3 regions of the Planococcus plakortidis genome follow, and region 3 is predicted to be linked to each of the others. Evidence: riboswitches for the same ligand, from Rfam matches in the RefSeq annotation. Region 3 holds a riboswitch; each other region holds the start of a gene.
What was found. A riboswitch is a leader RNA that binds a small molecule or an ion and turns the genes downstream of it on or off. The one in region 3 is predicted to bind lysine.
Positions count from the first base shown of each region.

Region 1: another riboswitch for lysine. It lies ahead of BBI15_RS07050 (aspartate kinase); the one in region 3 lies ahead of BBI15_RS06070 (Na+/H+ antiporter NhaC family protein).
Region 2: another riboswitch for lysine. It lies ahead of dapA (4-hydroxy-tetrahydrodipicolinate synthase); the one in region 3 lies ahead of BBI15_RS06070 (Na+/H+ antiporter NhaC family protein).

Region 1 covers NZ_CP016539.2:1,383,515-1,394,202, reverse strand. Annotated here, with positions in the region: tRNA gene BBI15_RS07095 (tRNA-Arg) at 76-149, opposite strand; gene BBI15_RS07090 (XTP/dITP diphosphatase) at 234-830, opposite strand; gene rph (ribonuclease PH) at 827-1,576, opposite strand; gene racE (glutamate racemase) at 1,653-2,456, opposite strand; gene BBI15_RS07075 (MarR family winged helix-turn-helix transcriptional regulator) at 2,473-2,925, opposite strand; gene BBI15_RS07070 (acyl-CoA thioesterase) at 3,000-3,467, opposite strand; gene sdhB (succinate dehydrogenase iron-sulfur subunit) at 3,599-4,369, opposite strand; gene sdhA (succinate dehydrogenase flavoprotein subunit) at 4,395-6,143, opposite strand; gene BBI15_RS07055 (succinate dehydrogenase cytochrome b558 subunit) at 6,189-6,800, opposite strand; gene BBI15_RS07050 (aspartate kinase) at 7,237-8,463, opposite strand; lysine riboswitch at 8,567-8,740, opposite strand; gene uvrC (excinuclease ABC subunit UvrC) at 8,782-10,575, opposite strand; gene trxA (thioredoxin) at 10,629-10,688, opposite strand, start outside.
Region 2 covers NZ_CP016539.2:2,868,859-2,879,546, forward strand. Annotated here, with positions in the region: gene BBI15_RS14335 (NupC/NupG family nucleoside CNT transporter) at 1-489, opposite strand, end outside; gene BBI15_RS14340 (DHA2 family efflux MFS transporter permease subunit) at 624-2,036, opposite strand; gene BBI15_RS14345 (efflux RND transporter permease subunit) at 2,152-5,253, opposite strand; gene BBI15_RS14350 (hypothetical protein) at 5,360-5,605, opposite strand; gene BBI15_RS14355 (TraB/GumN family protein) at 5,759-6,925, opposite strand; gene ypfJ (KPN_02809 family neutral zinc metallopeptidase) at 7,056-7,898, opposite strand; gene BBI15_RS14365 (class I SAM-dependent methyltransferase) at 7,958-8,554, opposite strand; lysine riboswitch at 8,705-8,883, shown strand; gene dapA (4-hydroxy-tetrahydrodipicolinate synthase) at 9,010-9,900, shown strand; gene BBI15_RS14375 (STAS domain-containing protein) at 9,944-10,688, opposite strand, start outside.
Region 3 covers NZ_CP016539.2:1,195,688-1,206,375, reverse strand. Annotated here, with positions in the region: gene BBI15_RS06120 (NAD(P)/FAD-dependent oxidoreductase) at 1-382, opposite strand, end outside; gene BBI15_RS06115 (HesB/IscA family protein) at 568-930, opposite strand; partial or broken gene BBI15_RS06110 (NifU family protein) at 1,008-1,300, opposite strand; gene BBI15_RS06105 (YuzD family protein) at 1,328-1,654, shown strand; gene BBI15_RS06100 (NAD(P)/FAD-dependent oxidoreductase) at 1,687-2,754, opposite strand; gene BBI15_RS06095 (YuzB family protein) at 2,906-3,142, shown strand; gene BBI15_RS06090 (TIGR01457 family HAD-type hydrolase) at 3,165-3,938, opposite strand; gene BBI15_RS06085 (DUF86 domain-containing protein) at 3,925-4,383, opposite strand; gene BBI15_RS06080 (YutD family protein) at 4,467-4,790, opposite strand; gene BBI15_RS16405 (MetS family NSS transporter small subunit) at 4,957-5,079, opposite strand; gene BBI15_RS06075 (sodium-dependent transporter) at 5,092-6,636, opposite strand; partial or broken gene BBI15_RS06070 (Na+/H+ antiporter NhaC family protein) at 6,836-8,409, opposite strand; lysine riboswitch at 8,519-8,700, opposite strand; gene BBI15_RS16775 (bifunctional UDP-sugar hydrolase/5'-nucleotidase) at 8,773-9,150, opposite strand; gene BBI15_RS06065 (bifunctional metallophosphatase/5'-nucleotidase) at 9,147-10,115, opposite strand; gene BBI15_RS06060 (sulfite exporter TauE/SafE family protein) at 10,129-10,688, opposite strand, start outside.

The DNA.
Region 1 (10,688 bases), 190 kb from region 3:
CCATCATTTTTACACATGCACTTTCCATCAAATAAAAAACCTTGTTTCCCCATAATGGGAAAACAAGGTTTGGAACGTCCCAGGAGGGATTCGAACCCCCGACCGACGCCTTAGAAGGGCGTTGCTCTATCCAGCTGAGCTACTGAGACATGACTTTCCTCACGAAAGACAATTTTAATTATAGAAATCATCCAGAGAAAAGTCAATGCTATTTCAAAAAAATATCTTTTTTCTTATTTCAGCCACTCCGGCATTGCTTCGCTGAGCTTGCTGAGCGCCTGTCCTCGGTGAGAAATCGCCGCTTTTTCTTCGGGTTCGAGCTCCGCCATGGCACGTTCCTGGGCAGGCACGTAAAAGATCGGGTCGTAGCCGAAGCCGTTGTCACCCCTGCGTATGCGCAAGATCTCGCCTTCACAGGAACCAGAGAACGTCTGCGTCTCTTCCCCAGGAACCGCGACCGCCAACACGCAGCGGAAACGCGCTGTGCGTTCACCGTCCGGCACTTTCGCCAATTTCTCCAGCACTTTATCGATATTGGCATCGTCGCTTTTCTCGCCTCCCGCATAGCGCGCGGAATAGACGCCGGGCTCGCCGTCCAAGGCGTCGATCTCCAGGCCGCTGTCGTCGGCGATGACCGGGATGCCGAGTTCTTTTGCGACCCCTTCCGCCTTCAGTATGGCATTGGCTTCGAATGTCGTGCCGGTTTCTTCGATATCGAGGTCTTTTGCGATATCTCTCAAGGTCAGCACTTCATAGCCCAGAGGGGAGAGCAAGGTTTCGAAGTCTTTCGCTTTTCCTTTGTTCTGTGTCGCAATGACGATTTTTTTCATAATGCCGTCTCCGCCTTTTCGCCGATCCGCGCAGACAAATCACCGATCGCTTGTTTTTGGATCTGGATCAATTGCCGGATTCCGGCTTCGCCGAGGTCGAGCATCTCGTTCAAGTCCTTGCGGCTGAATGTCGCTTCCTCGCCGGTGCCTTGCATCTCGACGAATTCGCCAGATCCGGTCATGACCAGGTTCATATCGACCGCTGCCGTGGAGTCTTCTTCGTAGTTCAAGTCCAGGATGGCTTGCTTATTGCTGTTGATGCCGACGCTTGTGGCAGCCAAATAATCCGTCACCGGGAATACCGGCACATCCAATTTGCCGAGCGCGATGGTCATCGCGATAAACGCCCCGGTGATGGAAGCAGTACGCGTCCCCCCGTCCGCCTGGATGACGTCGCAATCGATCCATAGCGTGCGATCACCGATCTTCTCGAGGTCCACGACAGCACGCAATGAACGTCCGATCAGGCGCTGGATTTCCATCGTGCGCCCGCCGAGCTTGCCGCGCGTCGCTTCGCGCTGGTTGCGGCTACCCGTTGCGCGCGGGAGCATGGAATATTCCGCTGTTACCCAACCTTTGCCTTGCCCTCTCAAGAAGCTCGGGACACGCGATTCGATTGTCGCTGTGCAGATCACTTTCGTCTGGCCCACTGTAATCAGGACCGATCCTTCCGGGTGGATCAGGTAATCCGTCTCCACTTCCACCGGGCGCAGTTCATCTGCTTGTCTATTATCAATTCTTGTCATCATTGAATCCTCCTCATGTACTCAAAAAATCTTACCATAATTCTGCTTTGACGACAAAAACCCGGCGGCTAGGCCGTCAGGTTTTCGGGAACTTGATCGAACGGATGCACGGATCGTCGATGGCAAGCCACTTTCGTATGATCGTGCGGAAAATCTCCGTCGAACCGGACGTATAAAATTGATGGACGGGCGGTTTGCGGCGGTCCGCAAATTTATCCTGATAGCTCAAGTGGCGCGATACATCCTTAGCCGTCTCCTGGGCCGACGACAGCACCGTCACCGTATCACCGAGTTCCTGCTCGATAAAGCGCTGTAACAACGGATAATGGGTACATCCGAGAATGGCGGTGTCGAACTCCTTGGATTTGATTGCCGATAAGGTTTCCGCCACCATGCGCCGGGCGAACTCCCCTTCGTACTCATCACTTTCAACGAGCGGGACAAAACGCGGGCATGCCAATTGGATGACATCCGACGCTGAGACGAGCGACTTGAGCGCTTTTTCGTACGCTCCGCTTTTTACGGTCCCTGCCGTGCCGAGCACCGCGATTTTCTTCGTCGAAGAAGACTTGATGGCAGCGCGGGCTCCCGGAAAAATGACGCCGATGACCGGGATCGGCAATCTCTTCTGCAAGGAATTGAGCGCTGCCGCCGTTGCCGTATTGCAGGCGATGACCAGCATCTTGATATTCATTTTCATGAGCGCTTCTGCCATTTGCCACGTATAGCGCCTAACTTCCGCAAGGGGTCTCGGGCCATAAGGGCAGCGTGCATTGTCGCCGATGTAACAGATTTTTTCGTTTGGCAAAAGTTCCATGATTTCCTTGGCGACGGTCAACCCCCCGACGCCCGAATCGATGACTCCGATTGGCGCATTCAATGTCATAGCCCCGCTCCTATTTCATGTTGATATGCATTTTCTCCAACAAGCTTGAAAATTGCTCGACTTCCTCTTCGCTGAAGTCTTCGAGTACTGCCTCTAAATAATCCTGGCGCTTCTTGATCACTTCTTCGATGATCCGCTCGCCCTCTTCCAATAATTTAATGCGCACCACACGGCGGTCCTGCTCTTCGCGGATACGGACGACCAAATCGTTCTTTTCCATCCGGTCAACCAGGTCGGTCGTCGTGCTGAACGCCAAGAACATTTTGTTCGACAAGTCGCCGATGGTCATGTCGCCATGTTCGAACAGCCATTGAAGCGCCACGAACTGCGGCGGCGTAATGGTATACGAATTCAGGATTTCGCGGCCTTTCTGTTTGATGATCCCCGATATGTAACGCAATTCCTTTTCCATAAATGCCACACGCTCCAAGTCGTGGCGGCGGTTTGAGTTGTCTTCAGTCATGGACTTGGTTCACTCCCTAGCTACTGGTATTTTTTCCATAATGACGCTTTCGTCCCAATAAGGCAAGGATTGCTTCATTTGCCGGAGGAAGCCAAACTCCCGCTCCGCAACATCACCTTCTCCGCATCGCTCCATGGATGGCCTTTGCCGCTAGTTTTGGAGATTTGGACGATTGCGCCCCTGCCGGTGAAACACGTCTCCTGCTCATCGTTCACTGCCCAATAATGGACATCTGCGGAAGAATTCCCGATCGTATCCACTTTGACATAAATCTTCAATTGTTCGTCGAAGAATACCTGCCGGACGAAATCGACTTGCATATCCGCCACGACGGGAATCAAATCGCTGTCCTTGGAGAGCCATCTTTGCATCAAGCCGATCTCTTTCATGAACTCGATCCGCGCATACTCGAAATAGGCGATCGGGACCGTGTTGTTGACATGGCCGAACATATCCGTCTCTGAAAATCGCACGTGCACCGGTGCATAAAACGAAAAGCCTTCCTGCCATTTGTTTAAATCCTCTATGTAAGACGCTCTCATTCCAGTTCCCCCTGTATATGTTACTCATTTTGTAAGTATAGCAAAAACTCGCGCAAAGAACATCAGTTTCAGCCAAGCTTGGGCATTTTCAGGTGAAACAAAAAAACTCCGCCTAAAAGGCGGAGTGTGGATCAGTCGACCATGTGATCGCTTCCGAAGAAGTTGCGGAACATTTGGATGTTCGTGTCGCGGTTCAAAGCTGCGATGGAAGTCGTCAAAGGAATGCCTTTCGGGCAAGATTCCACGCAGTTCTGGGAGTTACCGCAATCCGCAAGGCCGCCTTCACCCATGATCGCGTTCAAACGCTCGTCACGGTTCATGGCACCTGTTGGATGCGCGTTCATCAAGCGGACTTGGGAAAGCGGAGCCGCACCGATGAAGTCGGATTTGTCGTTGACGTTCGGGCACGCCTCGAGGCATACGCCGCACGTCATGCATTTAGACAATTCATAAGCCCATTGGCGTTTGCGCTCAGGCATACGCGGACCTTCGCCAAGGTCATGCGTACCGTCGATCGGCACCCACGCTTTGACTTTTTTCAACGAATCGAACATGCGGCTGCGGTCTACGATCAAGTCGCGGACGACCGGGAATGTCTTCATCGGCTGAAGGCGGATTGGCTGTTCCAGCTGGTCGACAAGAGCTGTGCACGACTGGCGCGCTTTGCCGTTGATGACCATTGAACATGCGCCACATACTTCCTCCAGGCAGTTCATGTCCCAGTTGACTGGCGTCGTTTTCTTCCCGTCCATGTTGACCGGGTTGCGCCGGATTTCCATCAATGCGGAAATGACGTTCATATTGGCGCGATATGGTAATTCGAACTTTTCCCAGTACGAATTTTCGTCTGTGGAATTGCGGCGTTCGATTTCAAAAATAACCGTTTTTGCTGCTTCACCCATGGTAAATTAGCTCCCTTCTTTATTACTATGCTTTCGCGGAATAATCGCGTTTGCGTGGCGGGATCAAAGAAGTGTCGACATCTTCATAATGGAAGATCGGCTCATCGTAACCGTTGAATTTCGCCATTGTCGTCTTAAGGAATTCCTCGTCATTACGTTCCGGGAATTCCGGCTTGTAATGAGCACCGCGGCTTTCGTTGCGTTTCAATGCGCCAAGCGTGATGACACGTGCTAAATGTAGCATATTTTTCAGCTGGCGTGTAAACATAGCCCCTTGGTTGCTCCAAAGTTGCGTATCCGTCATGCTGATGTGGTTGAAGCGTTCGAGAAGCTCCTGGATTTTGCGGTCCGTTTCTTCGAGGCGATCGTTATAGCGCACGACCGTCACGTTGTCCGTCATCCATTCGCCAAGCTCTTTATGCAGGATGTAGGCATTTTCAGTTCCATCCAATGCCAGGATCTCTTCCCATTTACGCTGCTCTTCAGCTTCGTGCTTCTCGTAAATATCGTTTGGAAGATCTTCGGCCAGGACGTCCAAGCCTTTGACATAATCCAAAGCGTACGGCCCTGCAACCATTCCGCCATAGATGGCAGACAATAGCGAGTTTGCGCCAAGACGGTTTGCGCCGTGCTGCGAGTAATCGCACTCACCAGCTGCAAGAACGCCAGGGATGCTTGTCATTTGATGATCGTCGACCCATAGCCCGCCCATTGAATAATGGACAGCCGGGAAGATTTTCATCGGTACTTTGCGAGGGTCGTCACCTGTGAATTTCTCATAGATTTCGATGATCCCGCCCAGTTTGATGTCGAGTTCTTTTGAATCCTTATGGGAAAGGTCCAAGTACACCATGTTCTCGCCGTTGATGCCGAGCTTCTGGTTAACGCACACATCGAAGATTTCGCGAGTCGCGATATCACGTGGCACGAGATTTCCGTAAGCCGGATATTTTTCCTCGAGGAAGTACCAAGGCTTGCCGTCTTTATACGTCCAGATCCGTCCGCCTTCACCGCGTGCAGATTCTGACATCAAGCGGAGCTTGTCGTCGCCAGGGATCGCTGTCGGGTGGATTTGGATGAATTCGCCGTTCGCATAGTATGCGCCTTGCTGATAAACGATCGATGCTGCAGATCCTGTGTTGATGACAGAGTTCGTGGATTTTCCGAAGATGATCCCCGGTCCGCCGGTTGCCATGATGACCGCATCCGAACGGAACGATTTGATCTCCATCGTCGTCAAGTTCTGTGCAGTGATTCCGCGGGACACGCCGTTATCGTCAAGAACCAGGCCAAGGAATTCCCAGCCTTCGTATTTCGTGATGAGCCCAGCCACTTCATAGCGGCGGACTTGCTCATCGAGTGCATATAGCAATTGCTGGCCAGTGGTAGCACCGGCAAAAGCCGTTCTGTGGTGCATCGTGCCGCCGAAACGGCGGAAGTCAAGAAGACCTTCCGGCGTCCGGTTGAACATGACGCCCATGCGGTCGAGCAAACGGATGATGCCAGGTGCTGCATCCGCCATCGCTTTGACCGGCTTTTGGTTCGCCAGGAAATCACCGCCGTAAACGGTGTCATCAAAGTGAATGTCCGGTGAATCCCCTTCACCTTTTGTATTCACCGCACCGTTAATGCCGCCCTGTGCGCACACAGAGTGGGAGCGTTTAACGGGAACGATGGAAAATAGGTCGGCAGGTGACCCTGCTTCGGCAACTTTGATCGCTGCCATTAGACCTGCTAGGCCCCCACCGACGATAGAAATTTTGCCTTTCGCCATTGTAGTGTTCACTCCTCTTTTAATTCACCAATGTTTGGGACATCCTTAAATGAATGCAAACAATGCTCTGATACCAATGATCGATAATACAATAAAGACTAGAAGTGTGAAGTAAGTTGAGTAGCGCTGTGCTTTCTCCGAAACCGTGATTCCCCACGTCACAAAGAAAGACCACAATCCGTTCGCCAAGTGGAACGTCGCGGACAGGACACCCAATACGTAGAAGGCGAACATGAACGGATTCGACAGGATGTTTTCCATCATGTTGAAATCTGCCTCTGCTGCACCAATCGCAACTTGGAACCTTGTCTCAAACACGTGCCATGCGATAAAGACCACAAGGAAAACCCCGGTGTAACGCTGTGCAACAAACAGGATGTTGCGCATGTAGCTGTAATGCCCCGGGTTGTTTTTCGCTGTGAACGCTATGTATAATCCGTAGAAAGCATGATACATGAGCGGCAAGTAGATGACGAAAATCTCCAGGAAGATGACGAATGGGAGATTTGCCAAGAAGTGGGCAGCTTGGTTAAACGCTTCCACGCCTTGCGTAGCGAAATGGTTGACGATCAAATGCTGCGTCAAGAACAAACCGATTGGAATGACCCCGAGTAAAGAGTGCAGCCTGCGCATTAAAAATTCACGATTGTTATCCAAAAATTTTACCCCCCTCAAAAACTTTAGTTGGCACCGCAAAACTTTCCTATATCAGGAAAATATCTCTGCGATACTGCAAGCATCATGTACAAGAATATGACATATTTATTGTACTCCCCACTTTTGGGAGCGTCAAGGCAAGGAAAGCTTTTTGGGCGCATACTGTCCGGGCTTTTGGAAGGCGTTTTGGGATATTAAATAGGAAAGAATTCACGAAAAGCTATATTTTTATTTTAAAACAAGCGGGATACAGGCATCTGTTCCGAGCTTTTATGAGCAAATATAGGGCCATAATGGCAAGATTTCAAATTTGAACAAATTGTGAATTTTTACACAAACTTTCGGAAACTTATAAAAGCCCTGCCAAGTGTAGCGCTTCCTGAAGGTCAGGCTAAAATGCCAACTTTCAGGACGCACCACCCAGCAGGGCTTTTGCTTACTGTACTGTCGCTGGCGTCAGGCCGTATGCATCGTGGAGCGCATTTGCCGAGCGTTCCATCTCACTCGCCGGCACGACGACAGACACTTTGATTTCGGATGTGCTGACCATTTTCACAGGCACGTTCTGCCCGCGGAGTATGTCGAACATCTTCGCTGCGACGCCGGGATTCGACACCATGCCGGAGCCGACGATCGATACTTTCGCCAAGCCGGTTTCGATATCGAGGGCGTTGTAGCCGATCTGCTCCTGCGCTTTCGACAACACGCGCTGCGCTTCTGCCAGGCTGTCTTCCTTGATCGAGAACGAGACGGACGGCGGAAACTCCTCACTGATGCTTTGGACGATGATGTCGACATCGATCAGCTGGTCCGCCAAGACCGTGAATATATTGGCAAGCGACCCATTAAACGGCTTGGTGTAACTGACAGTGATGCGGGCGATGTCGTTTTCGAATGCCACACCACGCACGATAAGATTTTTTTCCACAGTGATCACCTCTTGTATGATAGTCCCCGGTTCATCCGAGTAGCTGGCCCGCACAGAGAGGGGCACTTGGTTGTTTTTGGCGAATTCCACGGCTCGCGGATGAAGGACTCCCGCTCCGAGGTTCGCCAGTTCGAGCATTTCGTCGTATGAAATCTGTTCGAGCTTGCGCGCGCCTGTAACATAACGCGGGTCGGACGTGTAGACCCCGTCGACATCCGTGTAGATCTCGCACTTCTCAGCGCCCAAAGCAGCCGCCAGCGCTACCGCAGTCGTATCGGATCCGCCGCGGCCGAGCGTCGTGATGTTGCCGTTCTTGTCGACGCCTTGGAAACCTGCGACTACGCAGAACAAGCCGAGATCGAGCGCCTCTTCCAAGCGCTGCGTATGGATCGTCTCGATACGAGCATTGCGCGGGACGGATTCCGTTTCGATGCCCGCCTGCCATCCCGTGAAACTCAAGGCATCATGGCCGAGTTCTTTAAATGCCATCGCCAATAGCGAGATGGTCACTTGTTCCCCTGTCGCGAGCAGCATGTCCATTTCACGCTTAGGCGGCTCGGCGGAAATCTCCCCGGCGAGGCCGAGCAGCGTGTCCGTCGTTTTGCCCATCGCCGACACCACGATGACGACGCGCTTGCCTTGCTGTTTTTCACGGATGGCACGCTTTGCCACGCCCACGATTTTCTCCGGGGACGCCACGGACGTCCCCCCGAATTTCATTACGATTGTTGTCATTCTCTTCACTCCCACTTAAAGTAAGTGGCCCTCAATAAAAAAGAGGCAACTTGCCGATTGCCCGGCAAGCTACCTCTCTTCTCATGTACGATTTCAAGCGTCCATGTGAGATAGCCCTCCAGAGTCAAACTCTGACAGCCCTGCATCTCTTAAATGCAGGACCAGCATACGCGCAAGCAGTGCGCGTAAACTTCGGCGGGCGTCCCTTTCGGCATCCTTCACAGATTCTGCAAATCTCGGAATGCTTACTATTGACGTCCGCTCCTCTATCATCACTTTTTACAAGTGATTCAATTGTGTTATTACAATACCATGAAGTTATTCCTGTTGCAACGGCTGTTCCTTGAAATGCCGTTCGATTTCAGCTGCCAGCTTCTCGGGGATCCCCGCTTCTTGGATTTCGCCAGCTGTCGCTTCCTTGATTTTCCGGACGGACCCGAAATGCTTGAGCAATTGCTGCTTGCGTTTCGGGCCGACGCCTTGGAGCCCATCCAACGCCGATTGAATCGAATTCTTGCCGCGCAATTGGCGGTGGAATGTGATGACAAAACGGTGGACTTCGTCTTGGATGCGCTGCAATAAATAAAATGCTTCACTTGTGCGTTTGAGTTCCACCATTTCGATCGGGCTGCCGTACAAAAGTTGAGACGTTTGGTGCTTGGCATCTTTTGCAAGGCCCGCAATCGGGATATCGAGCCCGAGTTCGTCTTCAACGATTTCACGTGCCGCTTCGATCTGGCCTTTGCCCCCATCGATGATGATCAAGTCGGGCAGCGGCAATCCATCCTTCAACACACGGCTGTAACGCCTGCGGACCACTTCACGCATCGCCGCATAGTCATCCGGTTTTTCCGCGGAACGTGTCTTGTATTTCCGGTAATCCTTCTTCGATGGCTTGCCGTCGACGAAGACGACCATCGCCGATACGGCATCCGCCCCTTGGATATGGGAATTATCGAATGCTTCGATGCGCAGCGGCGTGTGGATGTTCATCGCATCGCCCAGTTCATTGCAGGCACCGACCGTCCGTTCTTCCTGGCGCTCGAGCAGCTGGAACTTTTCTTTGATGGCGATTTCCGCGTTTTTTTGCGCGAGTTGTACCAAATCTTTTTTCTTGCCGCGCTGCGGGACAAGCACTTTCGCGCCGAGCCATTCTTTCAGGAATACTTCATCTTCCGCTTCCGGAAGCAGGATTTCATTCGGTTTGATGTGATCCGGCTTTTCATAGAACTGGCCGAGGAAGGTCAAGAATTCCTCTTCCGGGTCGCGGTACAACGGGAACATCGACACTTCGCGCTCGATCAGCTTTCCCTGCCGCACGAAAAATACCTGTACGCACATCCAGCCCTTGTCGACAGCGTAGGCAAAGACGTCGCGGTTGGTAAAATCATTCATGGCCATTTTCTGTTTTTCCATGACCGATTCGATATGGCTGATCTGGTCTCGGTATTCTTTCGCCCGTTCGAACTCCAGATTCTCCGCCGCCTCGCTCATCTTTTCGGTCAGCTCCTGCTTCACTTCGCGGAAGCCGCCGTTCAGGAATCGGCTGATGCCGTCGATCATTTCCCTGTACGTATCTTTTTCCACCGGCTTCACGCAAGGCGCAAGGCATTGGCCGAGATGGTAATACAGGCAGACGCGGTCCGGCATTGTATGGCATTTGCGGAGTGGATACAAACGGTCTAGCAGCTTTTTTGTCTCACTTGCCGCGTAGGCGTTCGGATAAGGGCCAAAATATTTCCCTTTGTCTTTTTTGACCTGTCTCGTGATGACCAATTTCGGATGGCGTTCGCCCGTGATTTTCAAATACGGATAGGTCTTATTGTCTTTCAGGCGAATATTGTATTTCGGATCATGCTTTTTGATCAAGTTCAATTCAAGGATCAATGCTTCTTTGTCGGAAGACGTGACGATGTATTCAAAATCCTCGATTTCATTGACAAGGCGCTGTGTTTTCGTGTCGTGGCTGCCTGTGAAATAGGAACGCACACGGTTCTTCAACACTTTCGCCTTGCCTACATAGATGACCGTCCCTTGCCGGTCCTTCATCAAATAGCAGCCTGGCTGGTCCGGCAAAACTGCCAATTTATGTTGAATCATTTCATTTTTCATTTCCTCACCCTATTTAAAAAACCGGGTTCCACGAATGGGACCCGGTTTTGGAATTATGCGTGTTTTTCAACCAATTCAGCCAAAGCTTCTTTCGGACGGAAGCCGACTACTTT
Region 2 (10,688 bases), 1.6 Mb from region 3:
GGTCATGTTCGGCAGGAACGGGCGCACGACAAGCGGTGCTTCCGTCTGGCCGACGAAGATGTTGGCAGATGCCGAGATCGATTCCGCTTTACTCGTACCGAGCAATTTCGACAAGGCCCCACCGAGCAAACGGATGATCCATTGCATGATGCCAAGATAATAAAGAACAGAAATTAGGGAAGAGAAGAAAATGATGATCGTCAATACCTGGAACGCAAAGACGAAACCGAAACCTTCCGTGTCAGCTGCAGGACCGAAGACGAATGCAATCCCTTCCCCTGCATAATTGATGATGTTTTGGACGCCTCGTGATAAACCGAGCAAGGCGTTTCTGCCAAACTCCCATTCAAGTACCATAAATGCAAACGTAATCTGGATGGCCAATCCGCCGAGAATCGTCCGCGGCTTGATGGATTTTTTTCCATCAGAGAACAAGAAAGCGATTCCAAGAACGACGATAATGCCGAAGATGCCCCACAATAAATTCACAACTTCACCTCATTAAAAGTAGTTTTATCAGAAAATTGAACAATTTTTTGTTATTCATTGTCTGTCGTCAGACATCTTACCAAATCTCACCGAAGATGTAAATGCACATCTTGTGACAGCTTTTCTTCATATATTTATGCGTCGCCGCTTTCCTGCTTTTTCGGATTTTTCATGAAGAACGCCAGCACGATGCCGATTGCGCTTAATCCCCCTGTCACCATGAAGGAGATATTGACCCCGCGGATCAGCCCTTCCACGCCGTATCGGGCTGGGTCAAGCGCCGCACTGGTCATGATCGTCACAAGTAGCGCCGTCCCAATCGAGCCCGATACTTGGCGCATCGTATTGCTCATCGCCGTGCCATGCGGAATAAGGCGGTCCGGCAATTGATTGAGCCCCGCTGTCGTAACAGGCATCATGACAAGCGCAACGCCGAACATGCGGATGGCGTGCATGACGGTCAAATAAACAAATGCCGTCTCGGCCGTCAGCACCGTAAACTGGAAAGTCGAACCTGTTACGATCGACAGCCCCGCAACCGCCAGCCACTTGCCCCCGACTTTATCGAAAATACGCCCGGCAATCGGGTTCATGAGTCCCATGATGACCGCTCCCGGCAGCAGCATGATCCCGGATTCAAGCGCCGTAAACCCATGCATGTCCTGCATATAGATCGGCAAGATCGTGGCACTGCCGATCATCGTGACAAACACGATAATGCTGAGGATCGTCGATAAAGTAAACAAGCCGTATTTAAAGACGCGGAATTCCAGGATCGGCTGCTTCAGTTTTCCCTGGCGGCGGATGAAGAACCATAAAGCGACAGCCCCGACACCGATCGATGCGATGACCGAAGTGCTGCCCCATCCCGCTGACCCGGCGCTCGAAAAGCCATACAGCAAGCCGCCGAACCCTATAGTCGACAGCATGATCGACAGAATGTCGATCTTCGGGAAAGTCCGTTCCGTCACATTGCGCAGGAAGAAATACGCCAGCGCCAAATCGAGGATCGCGATCGGTATGACGATGTAGAACAAAGACCGCCACGGGTATTGCCCGACCAAATAACCGGATAAAGTCGGGCCGATTGCCGGCGCGAAGGAAATGATCAAGCCGAACATGCCCATCGCCTGGCCGCGTTTTTCGACCGGAAAGATGACGAACAAAACCGTTTGGGCGAGCGGCATCATGATGCCGGCCCCCGATGCCTGGACGATGCGCCCGAGCATCAAGGTCGCAAATCCCGGTGCAAGCGCACAGATGATCGTCCCGGCCGCGAACAAGCCCATCGCCACAAAAAATAAATGGCGCGTCGTGTATTTATTGATCAAGAAAGCGGTAATCGGGATCATGACGCCGTTGACGAGCATGAACACCGTCGTCAGCCATTGCGCGGTATTGGCGGTGATATCGAGATCTTCCATGATGTGCGGCAAAGCGGTGGCGAGCAGCGTCTGGTTGAGTATCGCCACAAACACGCCGGCCATCAATACCGCGAGCAGCGGTTTCCTATGCCGCGCTTCTAATTCCACTTTCCCCAAGCGCATCTCCCCCCTTTCTCAAAAATCGCCCTTTATCTCCTGCTTACCCCATCACACAAGCTTTACTCTGCCACTAAAAAACAAAAAAAGCTGCAAAGTCCGAAGACCCTGCAGCTTTCCATCAGGCGGTTTGTTTCTTCTCCTTGCGCACGATGCGATGGAATAAAAGATACAGCGCCGGAATCATGACCAATGTGAAAATCCCGGAGAACGCAAGCCCCGCAATGATCGTCACGGCCAGCGGTTCAAACAATGGGTCGCCGGAAAACGCGACCGGCAAGAGCGCCACAATTGAAGTCAAGGACGTCAGCACGATCGGCTTGATGCGCGCATACCCTGATTCGATGATCGCTTCTTCGATGTTGAAGTCTCCCGTCAGGCGGCGTTCTTCCACAAAGTCGATGAGCACGACCGCATTCCGGACGACAATCCCCGTCAAGGAGACGATCCCCATGACGCCAAGGAAGCTGAGCGGCGTCTGCGTCAGGAACAAGCCGAGGATCGCGCCCGAGATGCCGAGATAAACGGCAATCAACACAAGGAACGGCAAGCCGAACGATTTGAACTGGAACGCGATGACCAAATAAACCAGCAGCAGCACGACCAGGAACAGGATGCCGATTTCAGCGAAGAATGCTTCCTGGTCGGAATTCTCGCCGCCAGTTGACAGTTCATAGCCAGACGGCAAATCCGCACGTGCATTGTCTACGACTTCAAGCATCTGCGCTTCGAAATCATCGGCTTCACCGAACGCGCGGAGCGTGATGGCGCGGTCCCCTGATTTATGCGGCACTTGTGCAAGCGCCGTCGTTTCTTCTGCGGTGAGCAATTCGTCCAGGCCGACCAGTTCAGGCGGCCCTGGCTGTGCGGCAGCAGGCGGCCCTGCTTCACCGCCGGTTTCCGCTTGTTCACCGCTTGCCGTGGATGCCGGCAAACTGAATTCAGCAAGGTCGATCGGTTCGCCTTCCGTGATGCCTGCTTGCTTCAGGACGACTTCATATGGCGTCTGCCCTTCATAAAGCGTATAGAGCGGGACGCCTTGCGTCAGCAGCTGCAATTGATTGGTGACCGTCGACAAGGCGATGCCGTTGTCTTCAAGCGTTTCCCGCTCCGGTACGTATTCAATCGCCGGCACAGAAGCGCCGAGGTTATCGGTGACGACAGTCGCACCGTTTGCGAGCATCTCTTCTTCGAGCGTGTCACGCAGCGCCGCGAGTTCATCGATATCCTCGCCCGTCGCCGTCACGGTCACCGGTGCGCCCACTGGCGGCCCCTGGACGATGGTATCAAGGAAAATTTCCGCATCCGGATAGCGTTCGCGAAGTTCCGGTTCCCATTTGTCGATAAAGGCGGAGGCGGAAGTCGCTTCACGGTCGATACGGAATGCCACTTGGCCCGTATTGGCGCCGGTATTGTCCATCGATGAAGCAAACAGGTTCGGCAATCCTTCTCCTGTGAAGACGGCGGTTTCATTCACATCGCCATCTTCCTGCGCCACTTCCTCGGTCACTTCACGGATGAACGCATCGGTTTCTTCGATGGTCGTTCCTTCCGCAAGGCGCACGTTCATCGTCACTTCCTCGCGGTCCGCTTCCGGGAAGAATTCGAATGGCGTGAACAAGGCGAGTGACAGCAGTGCGGTCGCAATGGCCAATCCGCCGATCCCAGTCAGCCAAGGGCGTTTCAACACGCCTTTCAGCACTTTTCCGGAATACACTTGCGCAAGTTTTTCGAGCGGCTTGCCAAGGAAGCCCGGCGTGTCGGAAATTTTGCGCTTTTTGCGTTTCGTGCGCAAGTATTGCATCATCGGCACAAGCGTAATCGACAGTACCGTCGAAGCCAGGATGGTCGTAATCAAAATACTCGGCAGCGCTTTGATGAATGCGCCGTTTCCGCCGGATAGCAATAACAGCGGAGAGAACGTCACGACAATCGCCAGACTCGACGACACGATCGATGGGTAGACTTCCCGGACGCCATTGATGGCCCCTGCCATTGCGTGATCGCCAAGCTTATAGCGGCGCTGGATATTATCGTTGACGACGATGCTGTCGTCGACCAAAATCCCGATCGCGATAATCAAGCCGATAACGGAAATCTGGTTCAAATCGACACCGAGCGCCGGAATCGGGATGAGCCCGATCAGGACGGAAGCGAGAACGGTCAGCGCCACGGCAAACGCGCCGTATAGCGTAAGCCCCGCAGTCGTAACGACCAAGACCGCAAGCACCGCGATCAATAGCGAAATGTAAAGCGAGCTGAAAATCTCGTTGACGTTTTCAGCCTGGGACTCATAGCGTTCAGCCGAGATGCCTGCAGGCAAATCTTCATTGAACCCTTCGATCACTTCGCTGACACGGTCATCGACAGAAGGCACGTCCTGGCCAGTCTGCAAGAAGACCGTATAGGAAACCGCCGGCTCGCCTTCGAATGTGACGATATCTTCAGCCGGCATTTCAGCCAATTCGACCGACGCCACATCAGCGAGCGGCACCGCTGCCTGGCCGACCTGCAGCTCACGCAGCTTTTCGATGCCTTCGCTTTGCTGCACGGTCAAGAGGAATTGCTGTTCGCCGTCACTGTGGGTACCAAGGGACAGCGGCTGATTCGCTTGCTGCAGGCTTTCAAGCACTTCAAAAGGCTGCAATTGATTTTCTGCCAGCGCATCCCCATCGAGCTCAATGACCACCTGCTCACCGTTCAAGCCTTTCACTTGGGTTCCGGCGACGCCGGACACCGCTTCGACTTCATCCGAGAGATCGGCGAGCGGCCTTTCGAGTTCGGCAAGTTCCGCTTCGTCCCCGTAGAACATATAGGAAACCAACGGGAATGTCAGGTCCAGCTTTTCGACGCTTGTTTCCTGCGCCTGTTCCGGGAAACTGCCGGCTGCGCGCTGTGCCTGTTGCTGGATCGTATTGATCAAGCCATCAGGCTCTACGCCGTCTTCAATTTCCAATGTGATGATGGAAGCCGAATTCGCTGAAATGGAATCCATCGACGCGATGCCGTCAATGCTCTGCAATTCCCTTTCAATCGGATTCGTGATGCTCGTTTCCACTTCTTCCGGCTCGGCGCCCGGCAAGATCGTGGAGACCAGCACAAGGCCCGGAGGCGTTTCGGGAATTTCACGCTGAGGCAAAGTCAGGAATGTATAGACCCCGACCAGCATGAGAATCAGGATCAAGAAGATGAATAACTTACTGCGTTCAAGTATGTACTGCATAAGGATTAGCTCCCTCCGATTGTTGTATAACTATTGTATAACTACAAATCGGAAAGCGCCAATTTAAACGCTCGAAAACCGGCCAAAAAGATTGGCCGGTTTCCGGTTAAACTTTTTCAGGGCGCCGCTGCTTGAAGAAGTAAGCGCCGATGAACAGCAAGAGCGGTGGCAAGATGCTCAATTTGAACACCCAGCTGTCATCTCCCATGAAAATCAGGCCCATCGGCAAAAGTGATGCAAGCCCTCCCCAAAACAGCGCTTTCCACGATCGTTTCCAAACCCCGTACAAGCCGAGCAGCAATGCGGCAATCACCAGCGACCACAATAAGATCCCCATCAACAGGAAATCCATCTCCATGCGCCTCCGTTCGGTTTTATACTTTAGTTATACCCCTTTTTTTAATAAAAATCATTCATCAAGAATACTTTTTATGCATTTTTATATAGGTATCTAGAAATGAAAAAGCTTCCACCGAAATTTTCGAGGGAAGCTTCATAAAGCGTTTTATAAGTTTTCGAAAAACAGGCGCAACACGTCTGCCCCGCCGATGAATGTGCCGAGCGAACTGCCGAGGTTGGTCAATACGATGACGAGTAGGACGCGCGTCACTTTATTGTCCCAAAAGCCTTTGACCGTGAACACGTCTTTCGACAAGGTATCGAAATCCCCGACATTCGGCCGGCGGATAAACGCTTGTGTCAGCCCCGAAAACCAGCCGGCCGCAACGAGCGGATTGAGCGAGGAAATCGGCGCAGCGACAAAGGCGGTGAGGATCGCCAGCGGATGGCCGAACGCGACCGCGGCCCCGATTGCGGCAAGCGTGCCGTTCCACAGGATCCAGCTGACGGTTTGGTCCAAACCAGCCGCCGGGTTTGCATAGAAGGTGTACGCGATAATGGACAAAATAATCGCCGGGATGGCCCAGCCGATGATCTTCGGCCATTTCGACTTCTTCGGCACTTCATTGAGCGCCTTTAAATCCTGCTCTTCGTGGATTTCGCGGGTAATGCCTGGAATGTGCGCGGCACCAAGCACCGCGACGACCTTGTCGCCGGGTGCTTCTTTGATCTTCTGCGCCAAATATTGGTCGCGTTCATCGATGAGCGGCTTCTTGATGCGGGGGAACGCTTTAGTGAAATCATCCATCACCGCGTTCAATGTATCCTGCTGCTTCATCTTCTCAAGTTCCTCTTCGGAAATCGATTCCTTGCTGAAAATGCTGAAGAACACGGAGGAAATGAGCTGGACCTTGCCCATCAGCCCGATATTGCCCCAGATACGCGAAAACGTCACTTGGATATTGCGGTCGGCCAGGACCAGTTCCGCTCCGGTCTCTTGCGCGGAATGGATGCCCTGGATCATTTCCGAACCGGGCTTAATGCCGAACTGATCGGCCAGGCGGTTCTGGAACGAGGAAATGGCCAAGTTCATCAACAACAGGCTCGCTTTCTTGTCCTTGATGATCTTGAAGATATCGGTTTCTTTCCATTTCTTGTCCTGCATGACCGAATCATAGCGCTGGGCGTCGAGTTCGATGCACACCGAATCCGGCCGTTCGCGCTCGACGACTTCCTTCACTTGCTCTGCGCTCCGTTTGGACACATGTGCTGTGCCGATCAAGATAAATTGTTTGCCGCCCACTTCGAGACGGGTGATATTGTCTTCCGTCATTATCTCTTCTGTCATGAGTGTACTTCCTTCATAGAATAGGATTTCTTCTTCATTCTTGATTCTCGATGAAAAAGACTGTCTATTCTTTATAATGAATCACCGAGCGCAAAATATCAATCTTTTCGAAAGCTTACAAGTCCGGCGCATTGAACGTATTGCCGTCATTCAAATCACCGGCGCGGAAGCCTTTATAGAACCATTCCTTGCGCTGCTCGGATGTGCCGTGGGTGAAACTCTCCGGCACGGCATAGCCGCGCGTCCTTTTCTGGATCGTATCGTCGCCGACTGCACTGGCCGCGGTCAACGCTTCCTCCAAATCGCCTTCTTCAAGATAGCCCATGCCTTGAGCGTGATGCGCCCAGACACCGGATAAATAATCCGCCTGCAATTCCAGGCGCACCTGCAATTGATTGTATTCCGTCTCGCTCAGCTGGTTGCGCGCCTGTTGGACGTCCCCGAGCACGCCGAGCAAATTCTGCACGTGGTGGCCGACTTCATGCGCCACGACATACGCCATCGCGAAATCACCGGGTGCGTTGAACTGGCGCTCGAGCTCGTCATAAAAGCTTAAATCGATGTATAATTTGGAATCCGCCGGGCAATAAAACGGTCCCGTCGCCGCTCCCGCCATGCCGCAAGCCGACTGGACACTTCCGGAAAACAGCACCAAGGTCGGCTCGACATATTCCATGCCTTCTTCGGCGAACACTTCGGCCCATACTTCTTCCGTATCCGCGAGGACGACCGAGACGAAATCGGCCAGTTCTTCTTCCCGCTCGCTCGCCACATACGGCTCCGAACTGGATCCGCCTCCGCCATCGCCGAGTATCGCTCCCGGGTCGCCCCCGAGAAACGTGATCAACAAGACGATCAGTAAGCCGCCGATCCCGCCCCCGGCCAGCACCGGCCCGCCGACACCGCGCCCTCTCCTGTCTTCTACATTCCTGCTACCCGCTCGCCCTTTCCATTTCATAAAAGAATCCCTCTTTCCGCATCCATTTTTATTTAGCTATACCCGCTATAGCGGAAACTTTAATCCCATATGGGCAAACGGTAGACCAAAAACCGTTCACGTGGATCTTTCTCTTCGACCGGCAGTTCAATATCTTCAGCCAATTCGAATGCGGTGCGCCGTTCCAGGAAATCGGTATATTCGACTGCAGGATAAAATAAGATCACTTCAACTTCCCGCGGATGGTCCGCCGCCGACTTTTGGATCCTGTCCACTACACTCATGAACACCGGATCGGAAAACGGGTTGAAAAAATAAAACCAGCGATCTTGTGGATCGATTTCATAATCCTGCGCGTAAGCATTGATGAACTCGATATCAGCTTTCCCTCTATAGCGCTGCAAATTCCGGAGCGAGGCTTTATGCAGCGACGGGTCGACTTCCACTCCTGCCGACGGCGTCCCGAACAGGTGATGCGCGAAAAAGTTCAAGCGCCCTTTGCCGCTCCCGAAATCGACCAGCCTGCCCGTTCCTTTCAACGGATGTGCCTTGAACAATCGATCCAGCCACGCATAAGGCGTCACTTCAAACCGGTGCTCATGCAGCGATGCGTGGAAGCCCATCTGCTCGCCGCCGGTGTGGATATTCAATTTTCGGTCCATTCGATGATCGTCCATGTGCTTGCCTCCTTTGGTCTATTGGGAGCAGTTCAAGCCGTCGCTCTCCATTCCCACATTTTACAAAATTAAAAATGCTTTTTCTCTTGCCTTTCCCATTTCTTTCTGTTATATTACAGCTAATTCAATAATTTCTTGCTTCCTTAGCGGAGCGAGGATAGAGGCGCAAAAACCATCAGTACGCAATCCGAGGAGTATGGGCTCTTAGGACGATTGCCGAAAGGGGGATTTGCCGAAGCGGCAGGATGCTCATATTCCTGTGCGCTGGTTCTGCACTGAAGAAGTGCCGGACTGTCATATAGGAAACTATATGGAGGGCTATCTGACGAACAGGAACGATTGGTAAACATTGTTTCTAACGGCAGCAACGGGCCCCCGTTGCTGCTTTTTTGTTTACTCCGGACCGGCCCCCACCTCTAATTTTTGAAAAAAACTTAGAAAAGGGTGTGTTCTCTATGAAATTCGGTCAAGTGATCACTGCGATGGCGACGCCATTCGACGCAAACGGTGAAATCGATTTTCAGGCAACAACAAATCTCGTGGAACATCTTATCAATAACGGTTCGGACGGCATCGTCGTCGCCGGGACGACCGGCGAATCGCCGACTTTGTCGACAGACGAAAAAGTGGCGCTGTTCGTCCACGTCGTCACTGTGGCGGACGGGCGCGCGAAAATCATCGCGGGCACCGGCTCGAACAACACGCGGGCATCCGTCGCCTTGACTCAGCAAGCGGAACAAGCGGGCGTCGACGGCATCATGCTTGTCACTCCTTACTATAACAAACCGTCTCAAGAAGGCATGTACCGCCATTTTGAAGCGATCGCAAACGCGACGACGCTTCCGGTCATGCTCTATAACATCCCGGGCCGCAGCGTCGTCAATCTGTCGGTCGATACCATCGTCCGCCTGTCGCTGATCGATAATATCACCTGCGTAAAAGAAGCAAGCGGCGATCTGGATGCCGCTTCCGAAATCATCGAGCGCACAAGCAGTGACTTCGCCGTCTACAGCGGCGACGACAGCCTGACCTTGCCGATGCTTTCTGTCGGCGGGACTGGAATCGTTTCGGTTGCAGCGCACATCATCGGCAATGAAATGCAGGAAATGATCAAATTGTTCCGCACAGGCGATACAGTTGGCGCTGCGGCGCTTCACCGCAAATTGCTGCCGACGATGAAAGCATTGTTCGCGGCACCGAGCCCGAGCCCTGTCAAAGCGGCGCTCAACCTATCGGGCGTACCGGTCGGCGGCGTGCGTTTGCCGATGCTCGCGTTGACTGAGGAAGAAACTGCCACCTTGCAGCAATTCCTGCCATCCCCTAAACAGGCCGCCGTCACCAATTAAAAAAGCTTCGCAGCCCTTTAAAACAGGGACTGCGAAGCTTTTTTTAATTGTATACTTCTTCCAGCGCGCGCTTCAAGCTCCCGCCAATGCGTAAGGTCCGGACATCGATGCCAAGGGAAGTCAATGACTGTGCCGTCTCCGGGCGGATACCTGTCAACACGCATTCGACGCCGATCAGCTCGAGCGACTGGATGATTTTCAGGATCTGTTCAGCTACCATCGTGTCGACGCGAATGACCCCTGATAAATCGAGAAGCAAGGTAGTGATCTTCAATTCGCTCGCAGACAGCAGCGTGCGCTCGAGAATATAGTGTGCACGGTCAATTTCAACGCTCCCGATCAGCGGCAAAATGGCGACTGAATCACTGATCGGGACGACAGGCGCCGATAATTCCAGAAATTCCTGGCGCGCTGCAGCCAGCTTGTTCTGGTACGAAACCGTATAGGCATGCATGTAGGCGTAGGTGGCATGGTCCAGAAGCGCATGCAATAATTCCGCCGCATCATAGGTTATTTCCGGGGAAATATCCAAACGGCGGCCTTCGCTTTTGATCAGCGTGGCCAGATGCTTCCGGTATAAACCGGTTTCTTCCAATGCCGTATCCAATGTCATGCCTTGCTCCAGAAAGAAATTCCCCGTGGCATTGCCCCATTGCGTAATGACAGCCATGTTCTTCGCTTCATTGCAGCTGTCCTGCATCGCCTTCCCAAGCAATTCGATGAAACGGGCGCGCTCTTCCAATACCAGTTCCGAGAACTCCCTTTTTTCTTCCACCATCTCCTCCGGC
Region 3 (10,688 bases):
TGGCGATCGACAACGCATACGTGTCGAGGCCTTCGATTCCGAATGTTTCCCCTTCAAAACCAAGTCCGATGACCAGGTAATCGTATGTGAACTCCCCGTTGTCAGTCGTGACTTTCTTGCTGTCTACGTCGATGCCTTCGACAGTGGCTTGAACAAAGTTCACTTTGCCGGTATCGATGACATCTTTGATATCGTAGCGCACTTGTTCCGGTAGCAATGTACCTGCTGCCGCTTCATGTAGCCATGTGCTTTCATAATGATATTCGTTTTTGTTGATGAGCGTAATGTCCGCAGCGTCTGTCCCAAATTCTTTCTGCAAGTTCACTACAGTGGTCAATCCACCATAGCCTGCACCTAATACTAATATTGACGGTCTTTTCAACACAATCGCAACCACCTTCAAGTCATTTTATGTACCGGAAATAATGAAACAGATTCCAGTAAACACCTATCCTCTATATTAGCCCTTTTACAAATGCTTTTCAACAGTTGAATGCCCTTACATGAGATGCGCGATAAAAGGGAAAATTGAAAAAACCCGCTTTTTTGACAAAGCGGGTCAAGTCATCAGCAATTTTCAGGCGTCCCTGCTTTTTTTGCGGTGCGGAAGCTGGTTCCGCAGCCACACGAAGCAATCGCATTCGGGTTGTCGATCGTGAACCCGCCGCCCATCAAGGATTGCTTATAATCCACGATAGTGCCTTGAAGGATCGGCGCATCTTCTTTATTGATCAAGATGCGGATACCGTGCTGTTCATATTGATCGTCCGTATCAGAAGCTTCCTGCTCGAAACCCATGCCATATGTCAGGCCACTGCAGCCGCCGCCTTTTACAGCTACACGCAGAAAAGATCCTTCCTCTTCGTTATGGCGCATCATTTCCTTCACTTGGAAAGAAGCGGCTTCTGTAATTTCTACAACTTGTGTCATCTACGTTCACCCTTTCTTTTCCATTTTGCCACCCGTATGGCGGACATAAAAAGGGACCTGCGAAAGGCCCCTGGATATTAAAAGACTTGTTCCACTTCAACGACGCCAGGAACTTCCTCGACAAGCGCGCGTTCAATGCCCGCTTTCAATGTGATGGTTGAACTTGGGCAGCTGCCGCAAGCGCCCAGTAGGCGGAGCTTCACGATCCCGTCCTCTACATCCACCAATTCACAGTCTCCCCCGTCGCGCAAAAGGAATGGCCGCAATTTATCTAAGACTTCCATTACTTGATCTTCCATCATAGCTTCAGTCATTTCTATCGACTCCTTTCATTACAATCATTATAATGTGAATAAGCATAAAAAGCCAATAATGAATTTCCAGGAGGCCATTAATCATGACAAAAATCCCGAACATCGAAGTTTACGGTACCGACCAGATCTGCGCCAGCTGTGTAAATGCCCCGTCGTCCAAGGATACGTATGAATGGCTTGAGGCGGCCATTTCGAGAAAATACAAAGGCCAGCCATTTTCAATAAGCTATATCGATATTGAGAAACCGCTGCAAGATGCCAAACGGCAGGAATACGCGGAGCGCATCTTGGAAGATGAATTTTTCTACCCGCTCGTGTTGATTGAAGGCGAAGTCGTTGGCGAAGGTTATATCCAATTAAAGCCTGTCTATCAAGAACTCGAAAAACACGGCTTTTCCGCTGCAGAATAAAGAAAAAAGCGCTCCGGGGAGCGCTTTTTTCTTTACCCATTATGCCATTTATACATCCACAAGACGCCTGATTTCATCAAACGCGCAATGCGTCCGGTGACAGTGCGGTCGGCGAGGTAGGCGAATCCTTGTTTTTTCCCAAGCGACCCGAGGAAGCCTTTCAGCTTGATCTCCGGCATCGTTTCAGGCAATGGCTCGCCTTTCCATTTGGTGCGCAGCACTTTGACGATCTGTTCGGCTTGTTCTTCTGCGAGTTGTGCAGAAGGCGCCATCGGAAGTGCTGCACAATCGCCTACGACATAGACATTTTCATCGTTCGGCAATTGGTGGTATTGGTTGATGATGACACGCCCGCTGTTGTCGCTTTCCAGATTCAAATCACGAACCGGCTTGACCGGCTGGATCCCTGCCGTCCAGACGACTGCATCGACTGGAATCGTTTCCTCATGGTTATACAGAAGATTCGGTTCCACTTTCGTGATATTCGAATTGGAGACGACATCGACATTGTTGTTTTCGAACCATTTCTTGACGAAGTTGCTGAGACGTTCCGGGAAGTCGCGCAAAATTCGCGGGCTACGGTCAAATAGCTTGATCTTCAGATCACTGCGGCTTTCGCGCAATTCACTGGCGAGTTCGATGCCGCTGAGCCCTGCACCGACGACGCCTACAGTCGCGCCGGACTTCAATCCAAGCAAGGCTTCATAGGTTTTCCGCGAGTTGCCGATGGTCTGGATGCTGTACGTGAATTCATCTGCCCCAGGAACGCCGTGGTATTTGTCGATGCAACCGAGTCCGATGATCAATTCATCGTACGCAATGCGCTGTCCGTCTTCTAAGAAGATGCATTTCTCCTCAAGCCCGATTTCCCGTATTTCGCCATTGACGATTTTCAGGCGTTCGTGCTCCGGGAACGGGACGCGCACTTCCTGGTCGGATTCGGTTCCTGCAGCCAGGGCGTAAAATTCAGTTTTCATGCTGTGGAAAGGTGTGCGGTCAATCAGGATGATTTCCATGTCCTGCGGGAAGTTATTCGGCAAGAGCCGAAGCAAGACCCGCATATTGCCGTAGCCGCCACCTAGTAAGACTAATTTCTTCATATAATTCTCCTTTAGCCCGTCATTCTGCTATTGATTCCAAATATGAGTATAGCTGATTGTGATAACTTTCACAATCATTTCCGGACAAAATCAATTAATTGACGATTGGCAGGAAACACGATAGGATTTCCTAGTAGTGAGGTGAGCTGGAATGAACCCGATAATTGAATTTTGCATGAGCAATCTTGCCAATGGTTCTGAAGAGTCTTTTGCAAAATTAGAACAGGACCCGAACCTGGACGTGCTCGAATATGGCTGTTTAAGCTATTGCAGCCAATGTGCCGAATCGCTCTTTGCACTTGTGAATGGAGAAATCGTGGAAGCGGACAGCCCTGAAGAGCTGACCAAGAAAATATATGAGTTCATTGAAGAAAACCCTTTGTTTTAAGCCGCCTTTTGGACGGCTTTTTTTAATGCTCCCAAAAACCCAGGTTCTCAAGCATGTGTGTTGCAGGCTGGTCTTTTTGCATAACCGCATCCATCGGGGTCACGCCAGTATTCACATGGACCGTGTCGATACCAAAGCGGATTCCCGCCTGGATATCGGTATCGTAATTATCCCCGATCATCACCATTTCCTCTTTCTCGAAGCCCCATTCATGCTGGATGGTTTCGAGCATATGGATTTCCGGCTTTCCGATGAAGACCGGGTCCACATCTGTCGCTTTTGACACCACGGCCGTTATGGCCCCGTTTCCCGGTAGAAACCCTTCTTCCGACGGGAATGCCAAGTCCTGGTTGGTCGACAAGAATACTGCCCCCTTTTGGACTTCAAGGCAAGCGCGTGAAAGTTTCGCATAAGTGATTTGCGGATCGAGTCCCATCAAAACGATATCCGCCTGCTTTTCAACACACGCGATCCCTTCCGCATCAAGCGCTTCCTGAAGGCCTTCCGAGCCGATCAAGTAGACGGTGCGGCCGGGATACCAGCGTTTGATGTATTTCGCTGCCGCAACTGCCGAAGACATGATGCGTGACTTATCCGCAACGACCCCGACTCGCCACAATTTTTCATGCAATTGCCCAAGTGTTTTGGAAGCGTTATTCGTAATGTAAAAAGCTTCGATGCCCTGTTCTTGCAAGCGGCTGACAAATTGGGCAGCGGCTTCCACCGGCGCCTCTCCCCGGTAAACCGTTCCATCCAGATCCAGGCAATAGGCTTTGTAGCGCTTAATTTTTTCCATTGTTGTTCTCCGGGATGAACGCAGAGACCGGGCCAAGTTCGTGTTCAAGATAATGGGCCACTTTCGGCCCGAATTGTTTCAAACTATCCAAATGGGCATCCATTACCCGTGTAATCTCTGAGTGGTCGACCGCAATGAATTCGCGCACCAGCATCTTACGCAGGCCGACGAGCTCTTTCAAGGGCTGGTCCATTCCTTCAGTGATCACTTTTTCATCCACGAGTATATCGATGATGTCTTCGTAACTACCCGGATCGCGCATGATAAAACCATCGATCATGGAATTTCCGACGTCGATTACCGCTTCGATCGCCCCCAAAGCAAGGCGTTCCAGAGCCAATTGGTCTTTCAGTGAATTCCACTCGCCGTTCTCTTCATACAGAGCGATAAGCGCATCCATGTATGTGATGGCTTTCTTGATTTTTCCACGGTCGATAAAATACATATTGAGTCCCTCCATTTTGCTGATGCTCGCTGATGCGTTTCTTCTCTATCATATCATATGGGCACAAGAAAACCCCCGGCGGCTCAATCCGCCTCGGGGGGTTCCGGTTGTTCCTGCACTTCTGGTTCCGGCGCTTTCCCAGCCTTTTTCAAGACGAAATAAGAGCATCCGAAATTGCAGTATTCGTATAAATAATCCTGGAGCGTGCTGATCTTCGTATCATAGCTTGCCTTGTTATTGCTATCCTCAAAAAACCCCTTCAGGCGAAGCTGTCCGTATCCCCAGTCGCCCAGGATGTAATCATATTTGGCCAGAATATCGCTGTACCTGTTCTGGATTGCTTCTTCCTGAAACCCTCCGCGATGATCCTCGATCACCTCGTAGTTCCACTTTTCAATCGTGATCAATATCCTCACCATCCATACCTAGTAATGACAAAAGCCTGAGCCTGCATCATTCTGCTGTGAATCCTGCTTCAAATGTATCACACCAAGGCTGGATGGACAAGCTGCGCTATCATCCCATCGATAAACAAAAAAACCTCCGGCAGCCGCCTGCCAGAGGTTTTCCATATCATCCTAAGTCTTCTGCTTTGGTTGTTTTGCTCGATCTCACAGCATGGAAAATGCTCGCTGCAAGCCCTCCCCAGAGGAGGATCATACCGATAATCATGACTACAATCGCGCTAACTGACATGTCGATCCCTCCTTATTCTTTTTCGCGTACCGGATGCTCGGAATGCTCATCATAATAACGATAGTTTTTATGCCACTTGCCGAGCGAGAACAAGATGCCGAAGAGCAGGGCGCCCGCTGCGACGGCTACACCGCCGAACAATGTGAACATATTGGAATACCCTTCATAGTTCCCGGTTTCCGTTTCGAATTGCTGGAAGATGTTCAAACGAAGCAAGCCGAACATCATGTATCCGAGAACGATCGGAGTGATGACACCGAGGCTGAACTTCCACCAGCCGCCAAGCCGGATATCGGAAATTGCATTGGCATGATCCTGCAAATGCTTAGTTTTACGCAAGACCCAAACGACCATGATGACTTCAACCAGCCCAAGAGCTGCCACACCGAATTGATTGATGAAGTAATCGATGATGTCCAGGAAAAACAAGCCGCCCTGTGTCGCAAAAAGAATCGAAATTAAGGCTGCAAGCCCGCCGCCGAATGCAACTGCTTTGCGGCGCGAGATACCGAACTTCTCGGTGAACCCTGCAACATAGGTCTCTGTAATCGACATGAGTGATGTGAGTCCTGCAAGTGTCAATGACAGGAAGAACAAGAAGCCAAAGAGGCCGTTGAGCCCTGGAAATTCATTGATGATCGCCGGGAACACAACGAATGCCAGCCCGACGCCCGCAGATGCAACATCTGCCACTTCTACGCCTGATTGCGTCGCCATGAAACCAAGTACCGCAAACACCCCGATACCAGCAAGGAGCTCGAAACTTGAGTTCGCAAACCCGGTAATGAACGCATTGTTGGTGACATCGGATTTCTTCGGCAAATAACTGGAATAAGTGATCATAATCGCAAAAGCAATCGATAAACTGAAGAAAATGTGCCCATAGGCCGCAACCCATACAGTCGGGTCCATGATGGCTTCAAAGTTAGGCTTGAAGAACGCATCGAGCCCCAGCATTGCGCCATCAAGTGTGACGGCCCGGATGACAATAATCAGGAAAATAATGACTAATGCCGGGATAAATACCCGGTTGGCCATTTCAATTCCTTTTTTCACTCCGGCAAGCAAAATGCCAAGCGTGATGATCCATACGATCGCTAATGGAATGAATATCCCCCAGACGATCCCCCCTGTCTCGCCTGGTGATACAGTCAACTGGAGAAAGTCATTGAATAAGAAGCCTTCCGTGTCCTCTCCCCACGCCTGATTGAATGAGAATAAAGTGTAACGCATTGCCCACGCAATAATGACCGCATAATAAACGGAGATGACGAACGATACAAAAATCGCCCACCAGCCCATCCATTCAGCCTTCTTGCCGCTCATCCTAAAGAAGGATAGCGGGGCTGAGCCGCGAAAACGGTGACCGATCGAGAACTCCATGATCAATATCGGGATACCGGCAGTCAATAATGCGAATAAATAAGGTATAAAAAATGCTCCCCCACCATTTTCATAAGCTACATACGGGAATCGCCAAATATTCCCCAACCCTACTGCTGAACCGACCGCCGCCATGATGAAGCCGGCTCTCGTTCCCCATGTAGAACGCTCCATTTCTCTTCCCCCTTTGTTGGTAACTTCCATTTTTTTAACAGAAAAATAGGAAGTTTGTTTATATTCAGATTATTTTAGAATATAAATTCAGTATAACTAGGACCATGTTTAAAGTAAAGATAATTTCTGAAAATTTATGAAGAAAACTATTATAGTAATAATAAAAAGGCGGAGATAAACTATCTCCGCCTTTCAAATCTTAGTTATGTCCATGCTTTTCCATTGGGGTTGTGCGTTTAGACCATAAAACGAATAGTATTGCGAGTACAATAGCTACCGCCCCAGAGCGATCGGCAGGGATCCGGTGAACCCTATGACGATATACCCTACTGCTGCAATCGCTGCAGAGGTCAATGCATAAGGAAGCTGTGTCACGACGTGGTCCATATGGTTGCTTCCTGCTCCCGTCGACGACAGGATGGTCGTATCCGAGATCGGTGAACAATGGTCCCCGAACACTGCCCCTGCCAAGACTGCAGACAAGGAAGCGAGCAAGAGTTCAGGTTCCGCCTGGATCATGATCGTCCCGGCAATCGGCAGCAAGATCCCGAAAGACCCCCATGAGGTGCCCGTGGAAAAAGCCATGACGCCAGCAAGCAAGAACAACAGGACCGGCAGGACACTTGTCGGCACATTGCCGCGCGCGACGGCGTCAGCAAGATACGTACCGGTCTCCAAAGCACCGATCAAATACGTCAGCGACCAGGCGAATATCAAAATGAAGACAGCGCCAGCCATCGATTGGATGCCCGCCCAGATCCCTCTGGCGATCCAATGCGCTTCAGCCGCTTCGTTGCGCTTGATCTGCAATGCATAAAGGATGATCGCTGCAAGGGCACCGATGATTCCGCCTGTGATCAAGGACAATGGAACATCGGTGTTTTCAAAGATGAGCCAAATATCGAATACTTCCCCGGCGTTTACATATCCTGTCCATATCATCGCCGAGACCGTTCCCGCAATCAATAGCAGGATCGGCAACAGCAAATCACGGACGCGGCCATGCGAGTGACTCGGGAAATCTTCTTTCATTTCACCGGGGATCACTTTATCCGGATTGAATAACTGGCCTTCCGTAATCGCCAAACGCTCATGTTTTTTCATTTCCCCGAAGTCCACATCACGGATGGCGACGAAGAACACGATGGCCAGTGCCGCGATGACGTAAAAGTTCATCGGTGCCATCCAGAGGAACGCTTCCAGCGCAGAATAATCCAGGAAGGTCTGTCCAGCGAGGATTGTCCCGATGATGCCGATGATCGCCGCTCCCCAGCTCGATACGGGGGACACGACACAGATCGGGGCAGCGGTCGAATCGATGAAATAGGCAAGCTTCGCACGCGAAACTTTATAGCGGTCCGTAATCGGCCGGGCGACTTGCCCAACCGCCAAAGCGTTGAAATAATCGTCGATGAAGATCAAGATGCCGAGTAATACAGTCACTATTTTTGCACCGCGGCGTGTCTTCACACGGGCGGATGCCCAGTCGGCAAACGCGTGGCTGCCCCCTGACAAACTGACAAATGCGGTAATGACCCCGAGCAACAATAAGAACAAAATGATGAACACATTGTAAGCATTAAAGCCCCCATCCCAAAAAATCACCGCAAACGACGTGAACAATTCGTTCACCGCGGATACCGGCGAGAACGAGGTCAAGATCAGCGCCGCTGCCACAATGCCCACACCGAGCGACAGCAATACACGCCGCGTCAACAGCACCATCGCAATCGCGATAATCGGCGGCAGTATCGAAAAGATCGTATTTTCCATAATTAGATTCCTCCTATTCATTTTGATGGTAAGGCCTAGACCAAAAAAGCCGGCTTATCCAATGGATAAACCGGCTTCCTACAATTCGTCTGTGTGCACAAGCATCAAACAACCCTGTAGCTCTCCATCTGCAATTTGCTGCAAATGACAGTGGCATCCCTGTTCGAAATGCCCCCAATCGCCGCCCCTTGACCCGGAGACGGAAATTTCGGCAAGCTCCCCTTTCGAATGCGGTCAACGCGGTCAAACTCGCACATTCTACTGATGAAGGCTGCAGCCTCTACCCATCGATATCTAATTCATACAAAATCATAGCCCAAAAAGGCCTTAAAATCAACTAACAGTCCATTTTGAATGTTCCTTCTATTTAACGGTTTTCATGCGGAAATAATCACTGAAGACATCACGCAGGAATTCCGGCATGAAATAGCTCTTCGGCGCACGTTTCAAGGCAGGGAAAAAATAGCCGAACGTGAACAAGTCGAGCGTCGCTAACCGGTAAACGCGATCCGGTTCGGCAGGCTGCCCCCCGACGAGCAATTGATGATCATGCATGGCCAAACCATTATGGATCATGCGGCCGAACACCGCTCCCCGGAATCCCATCCCTTTCAGTTCGAGCTGCGGCCAGTCCTCATTCAATGACTGAAGGTAAATTTCCTTCAACTCTGCACCGCTAAGATCGATGACGCACGGATTGATCGGATGCGGCAGCATGCGGTGGAAGTCATAGCGTGTCATTTCCCCCGGGGCATATCCTCCATGAATATCCCGGCATTGAACAACCCGCAATCCGCCGATGCGAAGGAAACCAGTGCATCGCCAAACAGCTCTGCCATCGTAGAAGGCTTGAACCATTCAGCTTTCAAATGATGTTCGTTAAAAAATACGGTTTCAGCCATTTGTTGCTTGCCGACGCCAACCAAGTGTTCATTGAACCCTTCATCGGCTTCAGGCAGCTGATCGGTCTCGACCACTTCCGCCGTCATCTTGCGTGACGCTATATCGATTTCAATATGGCCGATATAATAGCCGAACTTTCCGGCAGCACCGAGCAATGTTCCACCGATTTCTTTTCCTTGGTGAAAGAGGTGATGGGTATGGGCCCCGAGGATGATGTCGAGTTCGGGACATTCCGCTGCCAACAGCTCATCCTCCCTGATTCCAAGATGGGACATGCAGATGAGGAAATCGACCGAGTGGCGCATTTTGGCCGCTTCCCGTTTGATGGCTTCCCGGCCACTCGTCACTTCCCAGCCCAGGCGCCGATAAAACGGGGTGAATTCGGCTGTTGCAGCGATCAGCCCGATTTTCGTGCCATCTGTCGTCTCGATGATTTGGCTCGGGCTTGCCCACTCCGGTTGCCTGCCGTCCAGATTCACTAGATTAGCGACCACGACGGAAAAATCAGCCTGCACATATAATTCGTCCAGCTCCGCTTTGGATAGGGTGATGCCTTCATTATTGCCGATAGTGACGGCATCGTAGCCCGCTTCATTGAGCAGCTGGACATTGCCTTTACCAGCCGTTCCTTCGGTGAAAGGATGGGAGCGGTCAACGTGGTCGCCGATATCAAGCACTAAACATATATCCCCCGCTTCCTCGTGCCAGCGCCTGCGCTCCGTCAGGAAGGATTGGATGCGGGGCCAATGTGCAAAATGGCTATGCAAATCGTTTGTATGATAAATATGGATGGTTTCACTCATGTCAAACACCTCATTATGAACTGAAAATTCCTTCGTAAATCGAACGGAGGCCAAGTAATAATAACGCTAACCGCAGCACGACAACCAGCGTCTCGGATTTAATGCTGCGGTTCAGCTTCGCCCCGATTTTCGCACCGATATATGCAGATGGGATGATGGCTACCGTATAGATCCACGGCACATTGCCGAGCGAGATATGCGTGATGGAATTGACGATGGCAGATAAAAAGACCATCAGCATCGATGTGCCAACCGCGACATGCGGGGGAAATAAAAACAGCAAAATCATGGCAGGCACCAGGATCGAACCGCCACCGATGCCGAACAGCCCGGATGCGAAGCCGATGAAAAAGGTCAGGGCAAGCGCAAACCATACGGGATAGCCGTAAACATATTCTTTATCGGCTTTGCGGTCATAAAAGCTTTGCTTTTTGCCATTATTCACAAACCAGCTTACCGCGTTCAGGCGATCCCTCAACAATAGAAGGAGCGACAAGAATACCAACAGCAGGCCGAAGTATAATTGAAAAGAGGGGATATCTAGGCTGCGGTTGACGAAAGCGCCCACAATCG